DNA from 2 places in the Streptomyces sp. NPDC047085 genome. Region 2 is predicted to be linked to the other one. Evidence: predicted binding sites of a transcription regulator. Region 2 holds the regulator's gene; the other holds the start of a gene.
What was found. Region 2 encodes HrcA, which represses chaperone genes, less so after heat shock. Its sites were predicted from a motif close to TTNGCACTCNGNNNNNCNGAGTGCNAA; they were not measured.

Region 1 (7,864 bases), on a different contig from region 2:
GGCACCGGCCTGACCGCCACCATCCGTCCGACCCTGGACTCCTTCCGAGAGGCTGGCCTCGTATGAGCGTGACCGTTCGCATCCCCACCATCCTGCGCACCTACACCGGCGGCCAGGCCGAGGTCGCCGCCGAGGGCGCGACGCTCGCCGAGGTCATCGAGGACCTGGAGAAGAACCACACCGGAATCGCCGCCCGCGTCCTGGACGACCAGGGCAAGCTGCGCCGCTTCGTCAACGTGTACGTGAACGACGACGACGTCCGCTTCGAGCAGGGCCTGGAGACGGCCACGCCGGACGGTGCCGGCGTATCGATCATTCCGGCCGTCGCCGGCGGCTGAGTATTACCCAAGGTAACCACGGTTACCGAGCGTTCATCGAATGGCCTCCTCCGTGAGAGAAACGGAGGGGGCCATTCTGCGTGATTGAGCGCGGTACAGTTGGGGAACGCGCTCCCCGCCGCACAGGTCGGGGGCCCTGAAACGATGCCGCGTGCCCGACAAGAAGTAGCCAAAATGCCCGGGTTGTATGCGGCATTTGTGGTTTTTACGGGGCCCGACTTGCCCCGCCTTCTGGCGAATTCTCGCCACATTCCGGACCAGTCGCGTCCAGAATTCTCGTCCGATTGACCTGTTGCAGACGGCAGTTGGACAGATACATTCAGCCGCGGTCGACGCGTTCCGGCGCACGCCCCCGACCGATTTGGGGGGTGAGGTCTGACCCGGATCCGCGAAGTGTGGATCTGTGCAAGGGCCAGTAATAGGGGAGTTAGGCATGGCTCAGGGCACCGTCAAGTGGTTCAACGCGGAGAAGGGGTACGGCTTCATCGCGGTCGACGGTGGTGCGGATGTTTTCGTCCACTACAGCGCGATCCAGATGGACGGTTACCGCACCCTGGAAGAGGGGCAGCGGGTCGACTTCGAGATCTCGCAGGGCCAGAAGGGCCCGCAGGCGGACATGGTCCGGCTGGCGACCAGCTGAAGCACGCGTCGACTGACAGCGACGTTCTTCTGTTTCATCTTCGAAGGGTCCGTACCTCTGGGTACGGACCCTTCGGCATGCCCGGCGCTCCCTGTTCGCGCGCGGCCGACGCCCTGCCCGCATCCCGTGAGCCGCTTGCACTCGACCATGCCGAGTGCTAATCATTGGCGTTAGCACTCTGAAGGTGAGAGTGACAAAGATGGACCGGGTCGGTGAGGCCCGCAGGCCAGGTGGGGCAAGGAACCACAGGTCGGCGAGCCGTCCGTCGCGGGCGCGGGCGCGGTCCGAAGGAATCACCCCCAGTCCTGGAGGGACCACTTCACATGGCCAAGATCATCGCGTTCGACGAGGAGGCGCGGCGCGGCCTCGAGCGCGGCATGAACCAGCTCGCGGACGCCGTCAAGGTGACGCTCGGCCCCAAGGGTCGCAACGTCGTCCTCGAGAAGAAGTGGGGCGCCCCCACGATCACCAACGATGGTGTCTCCATCGCCAAGGAGATCGAGCTCGAGGACCCGTACGAGAAGATCGGCGCCGAGCTGGTCAAGGAAGTCGCCAAGAAGACGGACGACGTCGCCGGTGACGGTACGACCACCGCGACCGTCCTCGCCCAGGCCCTGGTCAAGGAAGGCCTGCGCAACGTCGCCGCCGGCGCCAACCCGATGGCCCTGAAGCGCGGTATCGAGAAGGCCGTCGAGGCCGTCTCCGCCGCCCTGCTGGAGCAGGCGAAGGACGTCGAGACCAAGGAGCAGATCGCCTCCACCGCGTCCATCTCCGCCGCCGACACCCAGATCGGCGAGCTGATCGCCGAGGCCATGGACAAGGTCGGCAAGGAAGGCGTCATCACCGTCGAGGAGAGCAACACCTTCGGCCTGGAGCTCGAGCTCACCGAGGGCATGCGCTTCGACAAGGGCTACATCTCCGCCTACTTCGCGACCGACATGGAGCGCATGGAGGCGTCGCTCGAGGACCCGTACATCCTCATCGCCAACTCCAAGATCGGCTCCGTCAAGGACCTGCTCCCGCTGCTCGAGAAGGTCATGCAGTCGGGCAAGCCGCTGCTGATCATCGCCGAGGACGTCGAGGGCGAGGCCCTGTCGACCCTGGTCGTCAACAAGATCCGCGGCACCTTCAAGTCCGTCGCCGTCAAGGCCCCGGGCTTCGGCGACCGCCGCAAGGCCATGCTCGGCGACATCGCCATCCTCACGGGCGGCGAGGTCATCTCCGAGGAGGTCGGCCTCAAGCTGGAGAACGCGACCCTGGACCTCCTGGGCCGCGCCCGCAAGGTCGTCATCACCAAGGACGAGACCACCATCGTCGACGGTGCCGGCTCCTCGGAGCAGGTCAACGGCCGCGTGAACCAGATCCGCGCCGAGATCGAGAACAGCGACTCGGACTACGACCGCGAGAAGCTGCAGGAGCGCCTGGCGAAGCTCGCCGGCGGTGTCGCGGTCATCAAGGCCGGTGCCGCCACCGAGGTGGAGCTCAAGGAGCGCAAGCACCGCATCGAGGACGCCGTCCGCAACGCGAAGGCCGCCGTCGAGGAGGGCATCGTCGCCGGTGGTGGCGTGGCCCTGCTGCAGACCACCAACGTCTTCGAGAAGCTGGAGCTCGACGGTGACGAGGCGACCGGCGCCAACGCCGTGAAGCTCGCGCTGGAGGCCCCGCTGAAGCAGATCGCCGTCAACGCCGGCCTCGAGGGCGGTGTCGTGGTGGAGAAGGTGCGCAACCTGACCCCGGGCCACGGCCTGAACGCCGCGACCGGCGAGTACGTCGACCTGGTCGCCGAGGGCATCATCGACCCGGCGAAGGTGACCCGCTCTGCCCTGCAGAACGCCGCCTCCATCGCCGCGCTGTTCCTCACCACCGAGGCCGTCATCGCCGACAAGCCGGAGAAGGCCGCCGCGCCGGCCGGCGGCGGCATGCCGGGCGGTGACATGGACTTCTGATCGACCTCTGGCCGATCGCCTGTCCTTCAGTACCGAGGGCGGCACTCCCTGTCTGTTGCAGGGGGTGCCGCCCTCGGGCGTGTCCGGGATCACACCACTCCTCGCTGAGGTGGGAATGCGGGACGCCGTACCCTCAGTTGCTTAAGAAGGTGCACCAATGCGTGTGCACATACCAGCTGGTCAATCGCTCTGTTGAACCGTCACTCACGAGGAGCCCCCCACGTGACCGTCACGACGTCCCCCACCTCCCGCGCGGCCCAGATCCTGTCCCGTCCGATCCACCTCAACGGCCTGACCGTGCCCAACCGGATCGTGATGGCGCCGATGACCCGGATGTTCTCCCCGGGCGGCATCCCCGGCGAGGACGTGCGGTCGTACTACGCCCGCCGTGCCGCCGCCGGTGTCGGGCTGATCGTCACCGAGGGCACCTACGTCGGCCACGAGTCGGCCGGTCAGAGCGACCGCGTGCCCCGGTTCCACGGCGAGGAGCAGCTGGCGGGCTGGGCCAGGGTCGCCGAGGACGTGCACGCGGCGGGCGGCACGATCGTCCCGCAGCTGTGGCACATCGGCATGGTCCGCAAGGACGGCGACGCCCCCTTCCCGGACGCCCCCGCGATGGGCCCCTCCGGCATCGTCACCGAGGGCGCCGAGCCCACCGGCAGGGCCATGACCCAGCAGGACCTGGACGACGTCGTCGCCGCGTTCGCCGAGGCCGCGGCCGCCGCCGAGCGCATCGGCTTCGACGGCGTCGAGCTGCACGGCGCCCACGGCTACCTCGTCGACCAGTTCCTGTGGGCGGGCACCAACCGCCGCACCGACGCCTACGGCGGCGACCCGGTGGCCCGCACCAAGTTCGCGGCCGAGATCGTCGCGGCCGTCCGCGCGGCCGTGTCCCCCGACTTCCCGGTCATCTTCCGCTACTCGCAGTGGAAGCAGCAGGACTACACCGCCCGCCTCGCCGAGACCCCCGAGGAGCTGGAGGCCATCCTCACCCCGCTCGCGGCCGCCGGCGTCGACGTCTTCCACGCCTCCACCCGCCGCTACTGGCTCCCCGAGTTCGACGGCTCCGACCTCAACCTCGCGGGCTGGACCAAGAAGCTCACCGGCAAGCAGGTCATCACCGTCGGCTCGGTCGGCCTCGACGGTGACTTCATCGGCGCCTTCCAGGGCGAGGGCTCCCCGGTCAAGGGCATCGACAACCTCCTGGACCGCCTGGAGGCCGACGAGTTCGACATGGTCGCCGTCGGCCGCGCGCTGCTCCAGGACCCGGAGTGGGCGGCCAAGGTGCTCGCCGACCGCTTCGACGAGCTGAAGCCGTACGACGCCGCCGCGGCGAAGACGCTGAGCTGAGGCAGCCGGGAAGCAGGGGGGGCGCCTACAGGTTGCCCATCGGCTCGATGTCGACGTACACGGGCGTCCCCCACACCCGCAGCACCTCGTAGTCGGTGAACTCGTGCACCAGCCGGTACGCCATGGCGGGCCGGGACGAGCGCCGCTGAGCGGCCAGATACGCCTCGGCCTCCCGCCGGTCGCGCCGGGGCGTGCCGCACAACTGCCACTCCCGCCCGTTCCACGCCTCCGGCAGCCAGCGCTGCTGGGGCTGCGGACGGTCGGCACGGACGCCGTACCGGGACGGCGCGCTCGCCGGGGCCTCCGCGCCCTGCGGCCGCCCGCCCCCGTACTCCGCCCGCCGCGCGGCCCGGCGCCGGGTCTCGCACAGCAGACACAGATCGGGCGCACTCTCGTCGACCGGCCCGTGCGGATGCTCCGGGCACCGGGTAGTGGGCGCGTTGCCCCCGACGCTCTCCTCCACCAGGTCGAGCGCCCGCCGCAGATCCCCCTTGATCTCCTGCAGCCGCGCCTCCGGCACATCGGCACTCAGAGCCTCCCCGTGCTCCCCGATGACCCGGAGGGCACGGCCGAGCGCGGTCAGTTGGGCGTGGTTCATGCCTCCCAGCTTCTCACCCGTGCCTCCTGGGGCTCAGCCGCCGTGGTGGATGAGGCTTCCCTTGCCGCAGGCGGGGGCGCTGTCGGGGAGGGGCAGGGGGGAGACGGACTTGACCACGGGGACGGCGACGAGATCGCCCGCGCACATGGCGGTGCCGGTGGCCGTCCAGTGGTCGTCGGCGTGCGCGGGGGCGGCCAGGGCGGCGGCGGAGGCGGTGAGGGCGGCGGTGGTCAGGAGCTTCTTCATCATGCCCGGGAAACGAACGGCCAGGAGGGTGCGTCACGCGGCCGCGCCCGTACGCGGGCGCCGGGTGAGGCCGAACAGCCACGTCGCCGCGAATCCCACGGCGTACGCGGTGAGCAGCCCGCCCCCGTAGATGGCCGCCGTCACCCCCGGCCCCCTGTTCCCCGCCAGCAGCGGGAACAGCGCCCAGCCCGACGGCCCGATCGCCGTCGCGCCCACCTTGTCCCCCAGCATCGCGAAGAACCCGATGAACGCCCCGCCCGCCGCCCCGCCCACGCATGCCGTCACGAACGGGCGGCCCAGCGGCAGCGAGACGCCGTAGATCAGGGGCTCGCCCACGCCCAGCAGGCCCGCCGGGAGAGCCGAGCGGATCGTCGTACGCAAGCCGGTGTCGTGGCGCAGCCGGACGTACACCGCGAGCGCCCCGCCCACCTGCCCCGCGCCCGCCATGGCCAACAGGGGGAGCAGCACGGTGTAGCCCTGTTGTTCGATGAGGGTGGTGTGGATGGGGATCAGGGCCTGGTGCAGGCCCAGCATGACGAGGGGGAGGAACAGGCCGCCCAGGACCAGACCGGCCAGGGCGCCGGTCGTGGACAGGAGCCAGCTCGCCGCCATACCGATCGCCGTCGCCACCACGCCGGCCGCGTACATCAGGCCGTACAGCGTGACAAGGCCGGAGACGAGCACGGTCACGGTCGGCGTGACGAGTACGTCCAGCGCGCCCGGCAGCCGGCCCCGGCACCACTTCTCCACCCGGGTCGCCAGCAGAGCGGCCGCCAGGGCGCCCAGGACACCGCCCTGACCGGGGGTCAGCTGCACCCCGAACGCCGTCACCTTCGCCACGCCCGGATACACGACGATCGCCGCCACCGCGCCGCCCAGCACCGGCGTGCCGCCGAACTCCTTCGCCGCCTGGTAGCCGACGAACACCGCGATCAGTGCCATGAAGGCCGACGCGACGGCGGTGAGCGCCGGGGTCAGCCCGGGCAGCCAACCGGCGTTCAGCAGCAGCCCGTTGAGCCCGGCGAGGATGCCGCAGCCGATCAGGGCGGGGATGAGCGGGACGAAGACGTTCGCGATGCGGCGCAGGGCGGTTTTGGCGGGGGTGGCGTTACGCCGCCGGATGCGCTCCTTCAGGTCGGCAACGGCCAGTTCGGCACCGACTGGTGCCGCATCGGCCGATTCGGCACGGGGCGGCTCGGCGTCGGTCGGCTCGGTGTGAGCCGTATGCGTACCGGCGGTGGCCGGTTCGTCGCCGATCAGGTTCCGTACCTCCGCCGTGACCGCTCCGACCACCCCCGGCCCGAGTACGACCTGCACGGACGGCCCCCCGGCCCCGACCACCCCCAGCACCCCGGGCAGGACCCGGAGCCCGTCCCCGTCGACCGCCGCCGGGTCGGTGACGGTCAGGCGGAGCCGCGTCATGCAGTGGGTGACGGAGGTGACGTTCGCGGGGCCGCCGGCCAGGGTGAGGATCGCGGTGGCGGTGGCGGGGCTGGTCGTGGGGTCGTGGCGCACCCCCCGAGCGTGCGGCTCAGCCGCCCGCGACCGCCAGCGCGGCACGCAGATGTCCGCCGGACTCCTCCAGAAGGCGGGCGGCCGTCGGGCCGTCGACGTCGGCGAGGATGGCCAGGATCGCGTTCTTCACCTCGCCGCCCGACTCCGTCAGCGCCCGCTCGATCTCCGCGTCGGAGGCTCCCGTGGCGAGGGCGACGATGCGGCGCGAGCGGGCCCGCAGCTTGTCGTTGGAGGCGCGGACGTCGACCATCAGGTTTCCGTACGTCTTGCCGAGCCGGATCATCGTGATCGTCGACAGCATGTTCAGGACCAGCTTCTGGGCCGTGCCCGCCTTCAGCCGGGTGGAGCCGGTGAGCAGCTCGGGGCCGACGACGACCTCGATGCCGTGCTCGGCGGCGGCCGCGAGCGCGCTGTGCTCGTTGCAGGCCAGCCCGACGGTCAGGGCGCCGAGGCCACGGGCGTGCTCGACGGCGCCGACGGCGTACGGGGTGCGCCCGGAGGCGGAGATCCCGACAACGCTGTCGTCAGCGGCGACCTTGAGCGCGTCCAGGTCCGCGCGGGCCAGCTCCTTGGAGTCCTCGGCCCCCTCCACGGACGTCACCATGGCCTCCCGCCCGCCCGCGATCAGCCCGACGACCTGGCCGGGCTCGGTGTTGAAGGTGGGCGGGCACTCGGAGGCGTCCAGCACGCCGAGCCGCCCGGCGGTACCGGCACCGGCGTAGATCAGACGGCCGCCGCGGGCCATGCGCGCGGCGATGGCGTCGATGGCGGCGGCGATCTCCGGCAGCCGCGCGGCGACGGCGGCCGCGACGCCCGCGTCCTCACCGTTCATGAGGCGCGCGATGTCGAGGGTGGGCAGCTGGTCGATCTCGGCGAGCTCGGGCCGGAAGGCCTCGGTGGTGAGCGAGCCGAGCTCGGCCTGAAGACGAAGGTGATCGGAGGTCATAAACGTGCGGCTCTTTCCGGTGGGGGGTCCTGTTCCGGTGGGTCCCGCGGGTGGGCTAGGGGGTCTCGTTTGGATCAGGCCGGCTCCGGCCGACCTAGCCTCTTGGCCGGGATGATCCAGACGACACCCCCTAACGCCCAGCGCTCCGGTGCCGGTGCGCCAGCGCCTCGTACGACGCGGCCAGGGCGGGCGCCGCCGATTCGTACGTCCGCTGCGCCACCCCCACGAACAGACAGTCCACCACCAGCAGTTGACTGGTTCGCGAGGACATCGCGGCCGGTCGCA
Region 2 (7,864 bases):
CCTGCACGTCCCGTACTGCGCGACCCGCTGCGGCTACTGCGACTTCAACACGTACACCGCGACCGAGCTGCGCGGCACGGGCGGGGTGCTCGCCTCCCGGGACAACTACGCGGACACCCTGACGGACGAGATCCGCCTCGCCCGGAAGGTGCTGGGGGACGATCCGCGCGAGGTCCGTACGGTCTTCGTGGGCGGTGGCACGCCGACGCTGCTGGCCGCCCACGATCTCGTACGGATGCTGGGGGCGATCCGCGACGAGTTCGGGTTGGCGGCCGACGCGGAGATCACCACGGAGGCCAATCCGGAGTCGGTGGATCCCGCCTACCTGGCCACGCTGCGCGAGGGCGGCTTCAACCGGATCTCCTTCGGCATGCAGAGCGCGAAGCAGCACGTGCTGCGGGTGCTCGACCGGACGCACACCCCCGGCCGCCCCGAGCGTTGCGTGGCCGAGGCGAGGGCCGCCGGCTTCGAGCACGTGAACCTGGACCTGATCTACGGCACCCCGGGGGAGAGCGACGACGACTGGCGGGCCTCGCTGGAGGCGGCGCTGGGAGCCGGGCCGGACCACATCAGCGCGTACGCGCTGATCGTCGAGGAGGGCACCCAGCTCGCGCGTCGCATCCGCCGGGGCGAGGTCCCGATGACGGACGACGACGTTCACGCGGACCGCTACCTGATCGCCGAAGAGACCCTGTCGGCCGCGGGCTTCGACTGGTACGAGGTCTCCAACTGGGCCACCTCGGAGGCGGGCCGCTGCCTGCACAACGAGCTGTACTGGCGCGGCGCCGACTGGTGGGGCGCGGGGCCGGGGGCGCACAGCCACGTGGGCGGGGTGCGCTGGTGGAACGTCAAGCATCCGGGTGCGTACGCGGCCGCGCTGGCCTCCGGGCGCTCACCGGGCGCGGGCCGGGAGCTGCTGTCGGACGAGGACCGCAGGGTCGAGCGCATCCTGCTGGAGCTGCGCCTGTGCGAGGGCGTCCCGCTGTCCCTGCTGAAGGAGCAGGGGCTCGCGGCTTCCCGGCGGGCGCTGGCGGACGGGCTGCTGGACCCCGGTGCGTACGACGAGGGGCGCGCGGTGCTGACCCTGCGCGGGCGGCTGCTGGCGGACGCGGTGGTGCGGGACCTGGTGGACTGAGGACCGGTGCACCCTATGGACCCTGTGAGCCCTATGGACCCTGTGCACCCTGTGCCGGTGCCCGTGGCTACGCGGGAGCCGTGACGAAGTCGATCAGCTCCTCGACCCGGCCCAGCAACTCCGGCTCCAGGTCCCTGTACGACCCCACGCGCGCCAGGATCGCCTGCCACACCGCACCCGTGTTCTCCGACGGCCAGCCCAGTGCCCGGCACACGCCTGTCTTCCAGTCCTGGCCGTGCGGAACGCGGGGCCACCCCGGGATGCCCAGGGACGACGGCTTCACCGCTTCCCAGATGTCGATGTACGGGTGGCCCACCACCAGCGCGTGTTCGCTCGTCACCGACTCGGCGATGCGCCACTCCTTCGTGCCCGGCACGAGGTGGTCCACCAGGACCCCCAGGCGGGCGTCCGGGCCCGGGGCGAAGGAGTCCACGACAGACGGCAGGTCGTCCACGCCCTCCAGGTACTCCACGACCACGCCCTCGATGCGCAGGTCGTCGCCCCACACCTTCTCGACCAGCTCGGCGTCGTGCCGGCCCTCGACGTAGATGCGGCCGGCGCGGGCCACGCGCGCGCGTGCGCCGGGGACGGCCACCGAACCGGACGCCGTACGGGTGGGCCGTACCGGAGCCGCCGGACCCGAGGAGGGCCTGACCAGGGTGACCACCCTGCCCTCCAGCAGGAAGCCGCGCGGTTCCAGCGGGAACACGCGGTGCTTGCCGAAGCGGTCCTCCAGCGTCACCGTGCCCGCCTCGCAGCGGATCACCGCCCCGCAGAACCCGGTGCCGGGCTCCTCCACCACCAGTCCGGGCTCCGCCGGGACCTCCGGCACGGGCTGGGGCTTCTTCCAGGGAGGGGTCAGGTCGGGGGAGTACTGGCGCATTCGGATGACGATAGGAGAAGCCGCCGGCCGGCACTCACGACACGCCGAAACGCGCCGCCAGCTGGTCGCGCTGCCGTCGTACGAAGGCCGCGTCGACCACCGCTCCGTGACCGGGCACGTACAGTGCGTCCTCGCCGCCGAGCGCGAGGAGGCGGTCCAGGGCGTCCGGCCAGCGGGCCGGTACGGCGTCCGGGCCCGCCTGGGGTTCGCCGGACTCCTCGACCAGGTCGCCGCAGAAGACGATCTCCGGGGTGTCCGGGGTGCCGGGGACGAGGACCGCGAGGTCGTGGGCGGTGTGGCCGGGGCCGACGTTGGCCAGCAGGGCCTGGCGGCCGTCGCCGAGGTCGAGGGTCCACTCGCCGCAGACCAGGTGGCGGGGCGGGGTCAGCGCGTCCACCGCCTCGTCCGCGTCCGCCGCCGGCAGGCCGTGCCTGATCGCGTCCAGCCGCAGGTCCTCCCGCTCGTACGCGAACACCGCGTCCAGGCCCACCGCCGCGTACACCTCCGCGCCGGCGAAGGCGGCGGCGCCGAAGACATGGTCGAAGTGGGGATGGGTCAGCGCGAGATGGGTCACACGCCGGCCGGCCAGCCGCTCCACCGCCGCCCGCAGCCGCGCGCCCTCCGCGAGGCTCGACCCGGCGTCCACCAACAGCGCCGTGCCCGCGCCCAGGACCAGCCCCACGGTGCAGTCCCAGCCGGGCAGCCGGCACCGCCCGGCCCCCGCGGCCAGCCGCTCCCATCCCAGGTCTTCCCAAGTCACCGTCATACCGCGACGCTAGCTCCACGAGCCGTTGCAGCGGGACCGACCTTGCCCAGGGCGTACCCCACGGCCGTACACTGGGCCGGGGAAGTCTGGCACTCGCACACGCAGAGTGCCAGGCCCATGACCCGAAGGGCCAAGGGGACGACGCGATGGAGGTGCGCGCGGATGCTGAGTGAACGCAGGCTGCAGGTTCTGCGCGCCATCGTCCAGGACTACGTGGGCACCGAGGAGCCGGTGGGCTCCAAGGCGCTCACCGAGCGGCACAACCTCGGCGTCTCCCCGGCGACCGTGCGCAACGACATGGCCGCCCTGGAGGACGAGGGGTTCATCGCCCAGCCGCACACCAGCGCGGGGCGCATCCCCACCGACAAGGGCTACCGGCTGTTCGTCGACAAGCTCGCCGGGGTGAAGCCGATGACGGCGCCCGAGCGCCGGGCCATCCAGAACTTCCTGGAGGGCGCCGTCGACCTCGACGACGTCGTGGCGCGCACGGTGCGGCTGCTCGCGCAGCTGACCCGGCAGGTCGCCGTCGTGCAGTACCCGTCGCTGACCCGCTCGACCGTGCGGCACGTGGAGCTGCTCTCGCTCGCCCCCGCGCGCGTGATGCTCGTGCTGATCACGGACACCGGCCGGGTCGAGCAGCGGATGATCGACTGCCCGGCGCCCTTCGGCGAGACCTCACTGGCGGATCTGCGGGCCCGGCTGAACAGCCGGGTCGCGGGGCGCCGGTTCTCCGACGTGCCGCACCTGGTCGAGGACCTGACCGAGGCCTTCGAGGCCGAGGATCGCGGTACGGTCTCAGCGGTGCTCTCCACCCTGTTGGAGACACTGGTCGAGGAGAACGAGGAGCGGCTGATGATCGGCGGCACCGCCAATCTCACCCGCTTCGGACATGACTTCCCCCTCACGATCCGGCCCGTCCTGGAGGCACTGGAGGAGCAGGTCGTGCTCCTCAAACTCCTCGGCGAGGCGAAGGATCCGGGCATGACCGTGCGCATCGGGCACGAGAACGCCCACGAAGGACTCAACTCCACCTCCGTCGTGTCGGTCGGCTACGGTTCGGGCGGCGAGGCGGTTGCCAAGCTCGGCGTGGTCGGACCGACCCGCATGGACTACCCGGGAACGATGGGAGCGGTACGCGCAGTGGCACGGTACGTCGGACAGATCCTGGCGGAGTCGTAAGTGGCCACGGACTACTACGCCGTTCTCGGCGTGCGCCGCGACGCGTCGCAGGATGAGATCAAGAAGGCGTTCCGGCGGCTCGCGCGCGAGCTGCACCCGGACGTCAACCCGGATCCGAAGACCCAGGAGCGGTTCAAGGAGATCAACGCCGCTTACGAGGTGCTGTCGGACCCGCAGAAGAAGCAGGTCTACGACCTCGGCGGCGACCCGCTCTCGCAGGCCGGCGCCGGCGCGGCGGGCGGCTTCGGGGCCGGTGGCTTCGGCAACTTCTCCGACATCATGGACGCGTTCTTCGGTACGGCGTCGCAGCGCGGGCCGCGCTCGCGCACCCGGCGCGGCCAGGACGCGATGATCCGGATCGAGATCGAGCTGGACGAGGCGGCCTTCGGGACGACCAAGGACATCCAGGTCGACACCGCGGTCGTCTGCAACACCTGTAACGGTGAAGGCGCCGCTCCCGGCACGTCCGCCCAGACGTGTGACATGTGCCGCGGCCGTGGCGAGGTCTCCCAGGTCACCCGGTCCTTCCTGGGCCAGGTCATGACGTCCCGCCCCTGCCCCCAGTGCCAGGGCTTCGGCACGGTCGTGCCGAACCCGTGCCCGGAGTGCGCGGGCGACGGGCGCGTACGGTCGCGTCGCACCCTCACCGTCAAGATCCCGGCCGGTGTCGACAACGGCACCCGGATCCAGCTCGCCGGCGAGGGCGAGGTCGGCCCCGGTGGCGGTCCGGCCGGTGACCTGTACGTCGAGATCCACGAGCTGCCGCACCCGGTCTTCCAGCGGCGCGGCGACGACCTGCACTGCACGGTCACGATCCCGATGACGGCGGCGGCCCTCGGCACGAAGGTGCCGCTGGAGACGCTGGACGGCATGGAGGAGGTCGACATCCGGCCCGGCACCCAGTCCGGCCAGTCGATCCCGCTGCACAACCGGGGCGTCACGCATCTGCGTGGCGGCGGCCGGGGTGACCTCATCGTGCACGTCGAGGTGCAGACGCCGACCAAGCTCGACCCCGAGCAGGAGCGGCTGCTGCGGGAGCTGGCCAAGCTGCGCGGCGAGGAGCGGCCCCAGGGTCAGTTCCAGCCGGGTCAGCAGGGGCTGTTCTCACGGCTGAAGGACGCGTTCAACGGTCGCTGAGCCGGAGCCGGGGAGAAGGGGCTCTGCCCCTTCGACCCCGCCAGGGGGCTCCGCCCCCTGGACCCCCGGCCGGCCCACCCACCACCCGACTCGGTGGGCTGGAAAGCGGCTGAAAAAGCGGCCCCGTAGCGCTCCCGGCACCCCCTGTGCCAATGGCCTATGCCATGGGAAGGCCGGATTCGGACTTGTTCGGGGGACGTGACAACATGCGGTCATGTCCTCCGCACTGACCGATCTCTTCCCCCACCCGATCGTGCAGGCCCCGATGGCGGGCGGTGTCTCCGTGCCGCAGCTCGCCGCTGCCGTGTCCGAGGCCGGTGGGCTGGGGTTTCTCGCCGCCGGGTACAAGACGGCCGACGGCATGTATCAGGAGATCAAGCAGCTGCGAGGGCTCACCGGCCGCCCCTTCGGCGTGAACGTCCTCGTGCCGCAGCCGGAGTATGCCGAGTCCGGCGCGGTCGAGCTGTACGCCCAGCAGCTGGCCGGTGAGGCCGCCTGGTACGAGACGGAGCTGGGCGATCCGGACAGCGGCCGGGACGACGGGTACGACGCCAAGCTCGCGGTCCTGCTGGACAACCCGGTGCCGGTGGTCTCCTTCCACTTCGGCGTGCCGAGCCGGGAGGTGCTGGAGGCGCTGCGCCGGGCCGGCACCCTCACCCTGGTCTCGGCCACCACCGCCGAGGAGGCCCTCGCGGTGGAGCGGGCCGGCGCGGACGCGGTGATCGCGCAGGGCGTGGAGGCCGGCGGCCACCAGGGCACCCACCGGGACACCCCGGAGAACGACGGCGCCGGCATCGGACTGCTGTCGCTGATCGCGCAGATCCGGGAGACGGTGGCCATCCCCGTCGTCGCCGCGGGCGGCATCATGCGCGGCGGCCAGATCGCCGCCGTCCTCGCCGCCGGTGCCTGCGCCGCCCAGCTGGGCACGGCCTTCCTGCCCGCCCCGGAGTCCGGCGCCCACCCCCAGCACAAGCAGGCGCTGACCAACCCCCTGTTCGCGCGCACCGAGTTGACCCGCGCCTTCACCGGACGCCCGGCCCGCGCCCTGGTCAACCGCTTCCTGCGCGAGCACGGCCCGTACGCCCCCGCCGCCTACCCCGAGATCCACCATCTGACCTCCCCGCTGCGCAAGGCCGCCGCCAAGGCCGGTGACGCGCAGGGCATGGCGATGTTCGCGGGGCAGGGCCACCGGATGGCCCGCGAACTGCCCGCCGGGGAACTGGTGGAGGTGCTGGCGGCCGAACTCGCCGCGGCCAGGACAGCGTTGTCGGATGTCAGATGGCCCGGAGGTGACGCGCGATGACCGCGCCCGTTTTCGTCGTGGACCAACTCGACCGCATCGGGCCGGAGTTCGTGCTCGACGGCCCCGAGGGCCGGCACGCCGTCTCCGTGAAGCGGCTGCGGCCGGGCGAGGACGTCGTCCTCACCGACGGGCGGGGACGCTGGGCCGAGGGCGTCGTCAAGGCCGCCGAGGGCAAGGACCGCCTGGTGGTGACGGACCTGGAGTCCGTCCACGAGGAGCCGTGGCCCACGCCCCGCATCACCGTCGTGCAGGCCCTCCCCAAGGGCGACCGGGGCGAACTCGCCGTGGAGACCATGACCGAGGTCGGCGTCGACGCGATCGTGCCGTGGCAGGCGTCCCGCTGCATCACCCAGTGGAAGGGCGACCGCGGTCTCAAGGCGCTCGGCAAGTGGCGCTCCACCGCCCGCGAGGCCGGCAAGCAGTCCCGCCGAGTCCGCTTCCCCGAGGTCGCGGACGCGGCGACGACCAAGCAGGTTGGCGCGCTTCTGGCCAAGGCCGACTTCGCCGCCGTGCTCCACGAGAGCGGCGAGGAGCGGCTGGCCACCGCCGAACTCCCCGCGGACGGCGAGATCGTGCTGGTCGTCGGCCCCGAAGGGGGCGTCTCCCCGGAGGAGTTGGCGCTGTTCGCGGAGGCGGGGGCGCGGCCGTACGTGCTCGGTCCTACCGTGTTGCGCACATCCACCGCCGGCACCGCCGCCGCGGCCCTTCTCCTGGGCCGCACCGGCCGCTGGTCCTGACACCTGGGGGAACACCATGGAACTCGCCCAAGTACGCCTCCTCGTCACCGACTTCCCCGCCTGCTACCGCTTCTACGCCGAGGTCCTCGGTCTCAAGCCGCAGTCGGGGGCGACCGAGGGCCCGTACGAGAAGTTCAGCCCGCACACCGGCTCCGCCGGGATCGCGCTGCAGGACCGGGCGATGATGGCCGAGGTCCTCGACGAACTGGGCGAGACCGCCTGCGGCCACCGCTCCCTGGTCGTGCTGCGCGTCGACGACCTCGACGCCTACTGCGCGGAGATCACCTCCCGGGGCGCGACCGTGCTGCACGGCCCGGCCCCCATGACCGACCGGATGCGCGTGGCCCACCTCAAGGACCCGGAGGGCAATCTGGTGGAACTCCAGGAGTGGCTGCTGCTGCGCGGCTGACCACGACGGCGGGCAGCAGCTCCCAGCCGTCCACCTGTCCGGCCTCGGTCCCGCGTCGGCGCAGCTCGTCCACGAACGCCCGTACGACACCGGGCTCGTGGAGGTTGACCCAGCGTCCGTGCTCGTCGCAGACCAGCCCCGAGTGGCTGTAGGGCGCGCTGCCGGCGACCCGCCCGGGCCCGCCCCGGAAGACGATCTGCACCCGGACCCCGTCCCGGTTCAGCGCCAGCACCTCCTCGCACGGCTCGTCGTCCCCGTGCCGGTGCCGCACACGCCACCGGTACAGGGTCCCGTCCGGCACGGTCAGCCGCCTGA

Region 1: the regulator HrcA is predicted to act here: its motif matches at 1,113-1,139, upstream of groL (chaperonin GroEL).

What each region holds. Positions count from the first base shown of each region.
Region 1 is NZ_JBEYUW010000005.1:73,527-81,390, forward strand. Features, by position in the region: gene thrC (threonine synthase) at 1-66, shown strand, start outside; gene ABZ865_RS19010 (MoaD/ThiS family protein) at 63-338, shown strand; gene ABZ865_RS19015 (cold-shock protein) at 772-978, shown strand; gene groL (chaperonin GroEL) at 1,302-2,924, shown strand; gene ABZ865_RS19025 (NADH:flavin oxidoreductase) at 3,147-4,274, shown strand; gene ABZ865_RS19030 (hypothetical protein) at 4,300-4,872, opposite strand; gene ABZ865_RS19035 (hypothetical protein) at 4,906-5,121, opposite strand; gene ABZ865_RS19040 (PTS transporter subunit EIIC) at 5,152-6,633, opposite strand; gene murQ (N-acetylmuramic acid 6-phosphate etherase) at 6,650-7,579, opposite strand; gene ABZ865_RS19050 (MurR/RpiR family transcriptional regulator) at 7,710-7,864, opposite strand, start outside.
Region 2 is NZ_JBEYUW010000001.1:419,608-427,471, forward strand. Features, by position in the region: gene hemW (radical SAM family heme chaperone HemW) at 1-1,135, shown strand, start outside; gene ABZ865_RS01625 (DUF3097 domain-containing protein) at 1,203-2,018, opposite strand; gene ABZ865_RS01630 (MBL fold metallo-hydrolase) at 2,053-2,784, opposite strand; gene hrcA (heat-inducible transcriptional repressor HrcA) at 2,947-3,963, shown strand; gene dnaJ (molecular chaperone DnaJ) at 3,964-5,100, shown strand; gene ABZ865_RS01645 (nitronate monooxygenase) at 5,315-6,403, shown strand; gene ABZ865_RS01650 (16S rRNA (uracil(1498)-N(3))-methyltransferase) at 6,400-7,140, shown strand; gene ABZ865_RS01655 (VOC family protein) at 7,157-7,549, shown strand; gene ABZ865_RS01660 (hypothetical protein) at 7,491-7,864, opposite strand, start outside.